DNA from 2 places in the Nonomuraea sp. NPDC005501 genome. Region 1 is predicted to be linked to the other one. Evidence: riboswitches for the same ligand, from Rfam matches in the RefSeq annotation. Region 1 holds a riboswitch; the other holds the start of a gene.
The links. Region 1 has a riboswitch for cyclic di-AMP ahead of ABZS51_RS09970 (hypothetical protein). Riboswitches for the same ligand answer to the same signal wherever they lie in the genome.
Positions count from the first base shown of each region.

Region 2: linked by a shared signal. The riboswitch ahead of ABZS51_RS08040 (NlpC/P60 family protein) and the one ahead of ABZS51_RS09970 (hypothetical protein) in region 1 are both predicted to bind cyclic di-AMP.

Region 1 is NZ_JBEXDT010000013.1:29,546-34,680, forward strand. It holds gene ABZS51_RS09955 (roadblock/LC7 domain-containing protein) at 1-48, shown strand, start outside; gene ABZS51_RS09960 (hypothetical protein) at 88-459, shown strand; gene ABZS51_RS09965 (alpha/beta fold hydrolase) at 479-1,318, opposite strand; gene ABZS51_RS09970 (hypothetical protein) at 1,583-2,398, opposite strand; cyclic di-AMP (ydaO/yuaA leader) riboswitch at 2,587-2,723, opposite strand; gene ABZS51_RS09975 (DUF5302 domain-containing protein) at 2,908-3,111, opposite strand; gene ABZS51_RS09980 (aldo/keto reductase) at 3,185-4,045, opposite strand; gene ABZS51_RS09985 (DUF1232 domain-containing protein) at 4,333-4,725, shown strand; gene ABZS51_RS09990 (VOC family protein) at 4,761-5,135, opposite strand, start outside.
Region 2 is NZ_JBEXDT010000009.1:106,014-111,148, reverse strand. It holds gene ABZS51_RS08045 (LuxR C-terminal-related transcriptional regulator) at 1-187, shown strand, start outside; gene ABZS51_RS08040 (NlpC/P60 family protein) at 203-1,243, opposite strand; cyclic di-AMP (ydaO/yuaA leader) riboswitch at 1,249-1,403, opposite strand; gene ABZS51_RS08035 (amino-acid N-acetyltransferase) at 1,670-2,230, shown strand; gene ABZS51_RS08030 (RDD family protein) at 2,325-3,644, shown strand; gene ABZS51_RS08025 (RDD family protein) at 3,756-4,238, shown strand; gene ABZS51_RS08020 (Lsr2 family protein) at 4,762-5,094, shown strand.

The sequences.
Region 1 (5,135 bases):
CGCAGGACCGCGGCCGCCCTGGCCGCCATCGCGGCACGGACGCGATGACCGTCCACCAGAGAAATCAGCAGAGAACGGAGAAATGACATGGCCAGCATGGACGTCTCTCTCAAGGAGATGATGACGATCGACGGCTCCATCGGGGCGGCGGTCGTCGACCACGGCAGCGGCATGACGCTGGGCTCGCTCGGCGGCTCCAAGGAGCTTGACCTCCAGGTCGCGGGGGCCGGCAACACCGAGGTGGTCAAGGCCAAGCTCCGCACGATGGACTCGCTCGGGCTCAAGGACGCGATCGAGGACATCCTGATCACGCTCGGCTCGCAGTACCACATCATCCGGCCCATCAGCGGGCGCGGCGGCAAGGGCCTGTTCCTCTACCTGGCCCTGGACCGGGCCCGGGCCAACCTGGCGATGGCCAGGCACCAGCTCCGCTCCATCGAGGAGAAGCTGGACGTCTAGCCGGGCGGCGCCGGCGGGGTCATCCGGCGGTCAGCTTGGCGATGGCGGCGACGAGGTCCGGCCAGAGCGGACGCGGCAGGTCGTGGCCCATGCCGGGGAAGGTCAGCAGCCTGGCCCCGGGGATGGCCTCGGCGGTGGCCCGGCCGGCCGCGAGGGGGACGAGCTGGTCGGCCTCGCCGTGGACCACGAGCGTCGGCACGTCGAGCCGGCGCAGCCGTTCGGTGCGGTCGCCGGAGGCCATGATGGCCGCGAGCTGGCGTGCGGTGCCGGGCGGGTCGAAGCAGCGGTCGAACGCGCGGGCGGCCACGTCCGCGATGCGCGCGCGGTCCGGCTCGAAGCCGGGTGAGCCGATCACCGCCCAGGCGTCCTGGGCCCGCGCGACCACCTCCTCGCGCCCGGCGGGCGGCGTGGCCAGCAGCACCGCGCTCGCCGCCGGCGTGGGAGGGGCGACCCGCGAGCCGGGCGTGGACATGATGGAGGTGAGCGTGAGCACCCGGCCGGGATGCCGGATGGCCAGCGTCTGGGCGATCATGCCGCCCATCGAGGCGCCCACCACGTGGGCGGCGCTCCAGCCGAGCGCGTCCATCAGCCCGGCGGCGTCGTCGGCCATGTCGTCCAGCAGGTACGGCGCCGGGCCCCCGAGCACGGGCTGGCCGAGGTCGTGCAGGTGCGTCGACAGGCCCGCGTCGCGGTTGTCGAAGCGGACGACGTGGTGCCCCTGCTCGGCGAGGAGGTGGCACAGGTCGTCGTCCCAGTGGATGAGCTGGGCGCCGAGGCCCATGACGAGGAGGAGAGGACGACCCCCGGCCGCGCCGAAGCTCTCGTAGGCGATCTCGATGCCGTTGGCCTTCGCTCGCATGGTCACGAGAAACAGAATGACATTCGGATCGCGGGCCGGTAAAGCCCCCACGCGGGGACCCGTGTGCGCGGAAATGCGCGCACCCCGCCCCGGAACCGCCGGGGCGGCGGCGGTTCCGGAACGGGGTGGCGAGGTGGGGGCCTGGATGGAGAGGCAGGCAGGCCCCCGGGGGAGGCCGGACCGGACGGGGTGGCGTCCGGACCCGGCCGATGGTCGGGTGCCGGCCCGTGTGCCGCCTGAGGGGGCGGCATGCGGGCCGGGCGGTCAGCGCTGGACGAGCTTGCGCAGGCGGTCGCGGCCGAGGTACAGGCCGCCGCCGACCGCGGCCACGCCCACCAGGGCGAGGCTGGCCGAGGTGCTCAGACCCTCGTCGCCGGAGGCGGCGTCGCGGGCCTCGGTGCGGGTGGTGGGCTCGGAGGCGTTCACCACGCCGGCGTCGTCCTTGTCACGGGAGGAGACGGAGGTGCCCTTGCCCGCGGATCCGGCGCCGGACTCCTCCGGAGTGGTGGACTTGTCCTCGGCCAGCACCGGCGGCTTGGCCGGGTTGTGGTCGACGCGACGCCAGGCGCCGGTGGAGAAGGCGACCGGGTAGTTCTTCTTGCCCGCGCCGTTGCCCCACTTGGTGATGACGTAGCTCACCTTGATGTGGCCCTGGCCGCCGACACCGTCCACACCGAGCGTGCTGGAGTTGAAGCGGCCGCCGGTGAGCTGGGCGAAGGTCTTGGCGTCGAGGTCGAGCATGACGCCGCTGCTGGAGGGCACGCCCGGGCCGCGGTCCCCGACGAAGAAGGGGGCCTTCTTGCCCTTGTACATGACGTAGCCCTCGGTCATGAGCGGCCAGCTGGGGCTGGCTGCCAGACCCTTCTGCATGGGCTTGCCGCTGGCCGGCAGGCCGGTGTCACCGGCGCGGCCGGAGGAGTCGTCCCAGAAGTAGGAGGCGGTGGTCGAGCCCTTGAGGAGAACCTGCCGGCCTTCGTCGGTGTCGGCGTGCGCGGCCGTGGTGCCGGCGCCGATGGTGAGCGCGCCGAGTACGGCCGCCGTGAAGAGGCTGAAGGAACGCATGCCAAGTCGTTCGGACATGTGTTGAAAAAGTCCTTTACGTGGGGGTACAGAGGGGCGCGCTCCGAAGAGATGGGGACGCGTAGCCGGGCAGAACGCCGAACGGGCGCTACGCGAGAGCGCGAGAGAAGGTCAGGGGGAACGGGTGCCGCTCAGGAGGCGGCTGGTGACACTGCCCCGTCCGGGGGTACGCGGTAGCGCATGAAGTCTTGTCCTCTCCATCTCGCCTACCGGGTTAGCTGACGGGTTCGGACGTGGAGATGCCCTACCGGCCAGGTGCGGCCGGATTCACCCCAGAAGTGGGTCCCCGGTTCCCGCGCTGTGCGGGATTCGGCGCCGGCCAGTCGCCGCTTCCTGACGAAGGGCTAGGTCACTGACCGGAATGTGTTTGACTCTAGCCAGCGAACCGGACAAAAGCAAAGGTAAGCCCATAAATCGGGCGAAGATCTACCTTTCAGGCAAAGAAAAAGAGGGGTACGGCATGCCGTACCCCTCCAGGAAACCAGGTCTCAGCCCGTGCTCCGGGCGCCTCAGCCTCCGCTCTTGCGCCGGAAGGAACGCTTGCTGGCGGCCGGTCCGTGAGCGCCGTGAATCTTGGAAGCGTCGCCGCCCCTGCCACCAGCGCCCGAGTCGGCCTGCCGGGCACGCTTGCGCTCCAGCGCCTCACGGAACTTGCGCTTCAACTCGTCCTCGGGAGTTGCTTCGCTGGCTTCCGGCTCCGGTGTTTCCGTCATGAGGACCTCCTGGTGTTGGGGACATTCAAAGCTTCGCACGCCCGAACCCGCCGCGCGAAACCGGCGGGCCTCCTCAGCCGCCTAGAGCGGCGAGCTCCTCGGAGGTCAGGACCAGGTCCGCCGCCGCCACCGAGTCGAGGATGCTCTCCGGCCGGCTCGCCCCCGGGATCGGGACCACGACCGGGCTGCGCGCCAGCTCCCAGGCCAGGCAGACCCGCTGCGGAGACACCCCGCGCTGCTCGGCCACCCTGGCGAACCCCTCGTGCGCGCCGCCGAGCCGCCCCGCCGCGCTGATCCCGCCCAGCGGCGACCACGGCAGGAACGCCACGCCCAGCTCCTCGCACAGGTCCACCTCGGGCTCGCTGGAGCGGAACGCGGGCGAGTACTGGTTCTGCACACTCGCCAGCCGGCCGCCGAGGATGTCGTAGGCGATCCTGATCTGGCGCGGGTTCGCGTTGGAGATGCCCGCCATCCGGATCTTGCCGGCGTCGAGCAGGTCGCGCAGCGCGCCGATCGTCTCCTCGTACGGCACGGCCGGGTCGGGCCGGTGGTGCTGGTAGAGGCCGATCGCCTCGACGCCCAGGGCCTTCAGGGACCGCTCACACGCCTCGACCAGGTACGACGGCCGTCCGTCCACGGCCCAGCCGCCGTCCGGGGGCCGCGTGTGACCGCCCTTGGTCGCCACCAGCACCGCGTCGCCGTCACCGCCCCAGCTCGCGAGCGCCTTGGCGACCAGCCGCTCGTTGTGACCCACCTCGTCGGACGAGGGCGTGTAGGCGTCGGCCGTGTCGATCAGCGTCACGCCGGCGTCGAGCGCCGCGTGGATCGTCCGGATCGACTGGGCCTCGTCGGGCATGTGCCCGGCCACCGACATGGGCATCGCGCCGAGACCGATGGAGCTGACGGCGGTTTGTCCGAGTGGTCGCGTGTTCATGCGGACCATCCTCCCCCTGGGGCGACCGAAAGAGGAAGGCGACCCCACCGGTTTCGCCAGCCGGGGGTGACGCTTGTGGTCAGGCGCCCGGGGTGCGGGTGCCACGCACAGGGCGGGCACGTGGAGCCGTCGGGTGTGAGGACGGGGGCGGGGCGGGCGGGCACGTGGACCCGTCGGATGTGCGGACGGAGGCGGGCGTGCCGGGGGGTCGCCGTACAGTGATGTGGGGGTCGTGCCGGCTGGAGGCCGGGCGATGATCGTCACGGCTCGGAAGAGGGCGGAACGTCGTGCGTGGCTGGTTGATCGGGCTGGCGGTCACCGTCGTGTGCGTGGCGGCCACGTGGGGTGTGCTCGTCCTGCTGGCGCGCCGCCTGCCGCCCGGGCTCGCGCGGGACCTCGCCGCGTTCATCCCCGACTGCCTGACCACCGTCCGCAGGCTCCGGAGCAACCCCGCGGTGCCGCGCCGGGCGAAGATCGCGATCGTGATCGCGGGTGTGTGGGTGGCCAGCCCGATCGACCTGATCCCGGAGTTCCTGCCGGTCATCGGCCCGCTGGACGACATCGTGGTGGTCGCCCTGGCCCTGCGGTACGCCGCCCGGCAGGTGCCCCGCGAGGTGCTGCTGGACGCCTGGCCGGGCGAGCCCCGGCTGCTCCTCCGCCTGCTCGGCGACCGCGGCTGACCACCACTCGCGCGCACCGGCGAGCGGCGGCGAGCTCAGTCGTCCAGCCTCATGCGGAGGAGGCAGAACTCGTTGCCCTCTGGGTCGGCCAGCACGTGCCACGACTCCTCGCCGGTCTGCCCCACGTCCGCCGGCCGGGCCCCCGCCGCGAGCAGCCTCTCCAGCTCGGCGGCCTGGTCGCGATCGGTCGGGTTCACGTCGATGTGCAGCGGGAGCTTCCCGGGCCTCGGATCGTCGGACGGATTGAACACGAGGGTCGGCTGCAGCCCCCCGAACCCGGTCTCCCCCGGCCCGATCTCCACGCTCCCCTCATCCCGGTCTATCACCACGAACCCAAGCACTTCACACCAGAACGCCGCCAGCCGCTCGGGGTCGCGACAATCCAGCACCAACTCACTGATCCGACAAGC
Region 2 (5,135 bases), on a different contig from region 1:
GCTTAGCCACGCCGATCTAGCCTTGCTGGCGGAGCTTGCCAGGGGAGTCACCGTCGATCGGGTGGGCAGGCGCCTCGACATCAGCGGGCGCACCGTGCGCCGCCGGCTGCGCGGCATCTGCGACCGCATCGGGGTCGCCACGGCCATCGAGGCAGTCGCCTGGGCCGCCCGCCGCCAGCTCATCTGAGCGGCCCGTCGAGATTCAGTCGGCGACGCGGACGGCGCCCACGAACGGCCGGTTGGCCAGCGACGCCACCCTGACGACGTCACCCGTGCGCGGCGCGTGGACCATCATGTTGCCGCCGATGTAGATGCCGACGTGGTGCAGGTCGCCGTAGAAGAAGACCAGGTCGCCGGGGCGCAGCTCGTCCCTGGAGATGTGCCGGCCGGCGGTCCACTGGCTGCCGGTGTAGTGCGGCAGCGAGATGCCGACCCGCTGGTAGGCGGCCATGACGAGGCCGGAGCAGTCGTACGAGCTCGGCCCCTCGGCACCCCAGACGTACGGCTTGAGCTGCTGTGTGAGCGCCCACCGGGCCGCCTCGGCGGCCTTGCCGGCGCCCGAGATCGGCAGGGCGACGCGGACGGCCGGCGTGCCCGGGCGGCCCGCCTCGCCGATCGCCCGCCTGAACAGGTTGCTCTCCACCTTGGCGACCAGCTTCACGATCTTGTCGCGCTTCGTGTCGAGGTCGGTGACGAGCTTCTCCACCTCGTCGATGTGGGCCTTCGCCTCGGACTGGGCCCGCTTGGCCGTCTCCATGGCCTTGACGACCTGGTTGACCTCGTCGCCGGCCTCCTGGGCCAGCGCGTAGGTGGTGGCGGCCCGGTTGAGGAACGCGCCGGGGTCGCCGTCGTCCATCAGGGCGATGGCGCGGCTGAAGCCGCCGGTCATGTACTCCTGCTGGGCCAGCAGCCTCGTCTTGGCGCGCTTGGCGTCGAGGTCGGCCTGGCTGGTCGCCAGGACCTTCCTGGCCTGCTCGGCGGTCTTGCGGGCGGTCTTGAGCTTCTCCCGCGAGCCGTTGTACTGCTCGCTGAGCGTCTCGATCTCGGTGTGCATCGCCTCGACCCGCTTGGACAGCTCCTTCAGGGAGGGCTCGGGGTCGGCGGCGGCGGACCCGGGCGGGAACGCGAACGCCAGCGCCACGACGGCGGCGCTCAGGACGGCGAAACGGCGCAGGAGCGCCTGTTTCGGAGGGCGGGCATCCAGGCCCGCTCTCGTCCTTCCGCGACGGCGCGTGCGCTTCACCGACCAGCTCCTCTCTTCGACGCCTACCGGGTTAGCTGACGGGTTCGGGCCGGAGCAGCCCTACCGAGCGTGATGCTCGGATTCACCCCATGTGGTGGCACTGAGAGCTCGCCACCGGCGGGTCCCCGGCTCCCCTGCGGGGATTGGGCGCGTCTCCGCGCGGGGGTCGCGCGGGTGACATCGTCGCTGGACATTAGTGCACCTCGGGTTCGTGCTCAACCAGAACTGCCAACTCTGTAGAGGTATCGCTACCGAAGGGTCACGAGTGGACGACGCGTCACCCGATGCCGGTCCGACTTTATGTCTACTTTGCCATGCCTTGAGCAGTACGTTGCCCGCAGGGAGCGCACGGTAGTGACATGTCGGATGCCGTAGGCGGAGCGGATTTTGGTACGAGCCGTAATGGGATCTGTACTCTGGATGCCCATGGAACAGGTCGCCGAAGTCACCGTGCCTGACACCGAGATCGTGGTGCGCCGCGCCCGCACGTCGGATGTCAGGACGATCAGGCGCCTGGTCGACACCTACGCCGGTGCCGGTCCTCGCCTTCTGGAGAAGGCCACGGTCACCCTGTACGAGGACGTGCAGGAGTTCTGGGTCGCCGAGCGCGGCGGCCAGGTCGTCGGCTGTGGCGCCCTCCATGTGCTCTGGGAGGATCTGGCCGAGATCCGGACCGTCGCCGTGGACCCCGCCTTCCGCGGGCTGGGCATCGGCCACCGGATCGTCGCCGCGCTGACCCGCACGGCGGTGGATCTAGGGCTCAGCCGGGTGTTCTGCCTGACGTTCGAGGTCGACTTCTTCGCCCGCCACGGGTTCCGCCCGATCCAGGGCACCCCGGTCTCCCCGGAGGTCTACGCCGAGCTGCTGGCCTCGTACGACGAGGGTGTGGCGGAGTTCCTCGACCTTGAGCACGTCAAGCCCAACACCCTGGGCAACACCCGCATGCTGCTCCATCTGACATCCGGTGACGCCGACCTTGACCGCTGAGAAAGGTGATTGTTGATACCTATGTCGATACGTTGGGCAGCACAGGCATGTGTCCTGACATGTGCTACATGCACTCTCGAAGCGAGGTGACACGGTGAGCACCGGACAGCCGCCGTATCCACAGGACGAATCCGGCGAGAACGCTGCCGGGAATCCCGAGTACGGACAACACACTCCGAACCGTCCCCACGGTGAGGCCGACCCCGACGCGACGGTGGTGGGTTACCGCGCCGAGGACTACGGTCAGCCCGGCTACGGCCAGCCCCAGCAGGGCTACGGCCAGCCCCAGCAGGGCTACGGCCAGCCCGGCCAGCCCGGCCAGCCGCAGTACGGCCAGCCGGGCTACGGGCAGCAGGGCCAGTCCCAGCCGGGCTACGGTCAGCCCCAGCAGGGCTACGGGCCCCAGGGTCAGTCGCAGCCCGGCTACGGCCAGCCCCAGCAGGGCTACGGCCAGCCGCAGCAGGGCTATGGGCAGCCCGGCCAGCCGCAGTACGGCCAGCAGCAGCCCTCCCAACCCGACTACGGGCAGCAGCAGTACGGCCAGCAGCCGCCCTCGGGCCAGCAGTACGGCCAGCCCGGCTACGCGCCCCCGCCGCAGCAGGGCTACCAGCAGCAGGGCTACGGCCAGCCAGGCCAGCAGCAGTACGGGCAGCAGCCGCCCTCCCAGCCCGGCTACGGCCAGCCCCAGCAGGGCTACGGGGCCCAGGGTCAGTCGCAGCCCGGCTACGGCCAGCCCCAGCAGGGCTACGGTCAGCAGGGCTACGGCCAGCCCGGTTACGGTGAGCCCGGGTACGGCCAGCCGCAGCAGGGCTACGGTCCGGGGCAGCAGTACGGCCAGCCCGGCTACGGCCAGCCGGGATACGGCCAGCCCTACGGCCAGCCGGTGGGCGTGCAGCCTCCGGGCGCCCCGGCGCCGCTCGCCGAGTGGTGGCAGCGGCTGGTGGCCCGGCTCATCGACGGGGTGATCTTCATCGTGGTGAGCCTGATCGTCTCGGGCATCTTCACGGCGATCTTCCTGGCCACCTACGACTGGTCGACCGGCTCGACGTCCGGCGTGTTCAGCGCGGCGGTGGTCGGTGCCCTGATCGCCATCATCCTGACCGCCCTGTACGTCGGCTACGAATTCCTCATGACCAAGATGAGGGGGCAGACCCTTGGCAAGATGGCCATGGGCATCAAGATCGCTCCTGTCGGCGGCCCCGTGCCGCAGGCCGGCGTGCCCACCGACGTCGCGCTCAAGCGGGCCGCCGTGACGTGGGGCGGTTGCATCGCCGCCATCCTCCCGATCTCGATCTCGGCGTTCATCGGCTGGCTTCTGGTGGCCGTGAACGGCGCGTCGCAACTCTGGGACAAGCCGCTGCAGCAGACGTTCGCCGACAAGGTGGCCGGCACCGTGGTGGTCAAGATCAAGTAATCGCGAACCACAGCAGAGGCCGGCTCCGTGCCGGCCTCTGTTTTGTACCCGGGTACGTGAGGGACCGGGCCGTGGCAATATGAGGCCACGAGTTCGGCGCCGAGGTGGGTTATGGCGGGTGCGCGGCCGGGCGGGACGCCCGCTGAATGGTGGGAACGGCTTGCCGCGCGCCTCATTGAGGGCCTCGTGTTCGGGGTGTTCTATTACATTCTGTTCATCGTCCTATGGGCTGCCTTCCGGACTGTCGGCGTGTCCGAGGCGACGGCCGGCCGCCTGCCCGGGGTGGCGGCCTGGTTCCTGGCCGGGCTGGGATATACCGCCTATGAGTGGGTGGCTCTTTCCGGCGCCGGCCGGACGTTCGGCAAGGCGATCATGAAGATTCGGGTGACGCCGCGCGACCTTCCACGGGCCGCACTGCTGAAACGCGCCCTGGTGTATCCCGGCCCGGTCATGCTGATGGGTATTCCGCTGGTCAATCTGCTGGGCGGAATCTACGTGTTCGCCGTGGGGATGATCATCTTGATCGACAAGCCACTGCAGCGTGGGCCGCATGACCGGCCGGCCGGAACGTTCGTCGTCAAAGATCTTCGTTGAGGGTTCGTACCTGCGGCGATGCCATTCAGCAAAATTTTCCTTGATCCGGTAAGGAGCCTGGAGAGACTGGCATTAGGCTATGGGGCAACCAGGGCGGCCCGATGTCGGTGGCCCTGTCAGGCGTGGAGCGCTCGCGTACCGCTATGGTCGTGAGCGGATGCCTGAGACCTGGAGCGGCATGAGGCCCGCTCATGCTCCCCGCGCCCGTGGTGCATAAAGGGAGCCCCCTGAAACCCCCGTCCGCTGTGGAGGCGAGGACGAATGCAAGCCGTTACAGACGTATTGTCGGCGCTCATCCCCCCGGTGGTGGTCGGCGGCGCCTTCATCTTTGGCGTCGTGAAGTTGGTGCGGTCGGAGGCGGCCGGGCGCAGGTCAAACCGGCCGGATGAGGCCGAGAACGGCAACTGATCCACACTGAGCGGCTAGTCAGCCGAATCTCCGCACCTCTGAATTGTCTTAGCGCCTTTCCGGGTATATGTTTGGGCCAGCGAATGAAACAATGCTCCGGGAAAGGATTGCGTAGATGGCCAAGCAGATCCAGGAGATTCTCATCGATGACCTCGATGGGGGCGAGGCCAATGAGACGGTCAGCTTCGCCATTGACGGCTCCTCCTATGAGATTGACCTCAGCGACCTGAACGCCAAGAAGCTCCGGGACGCCCTCTCGCCTTTCGTTCAGCACGCTCGCCGGTCAGGCGCCGTGTCGACGCGGCGGCGCGGGCGCGGCGGCCAGCGGGCGATGAGCCGCGAGAAGAGCTCGGAGATCCGTCAGTGGGCGAAGGCTCATGGCCTGCCGGTCAGTGAGCGTGGCCGTATCGCCTCCACCGTCGTCGAGCAGTACGAGCGGGCCCACTGAGCGACCGCGGACCATGCGCTTATGGCGCTCGCCCAGGACCC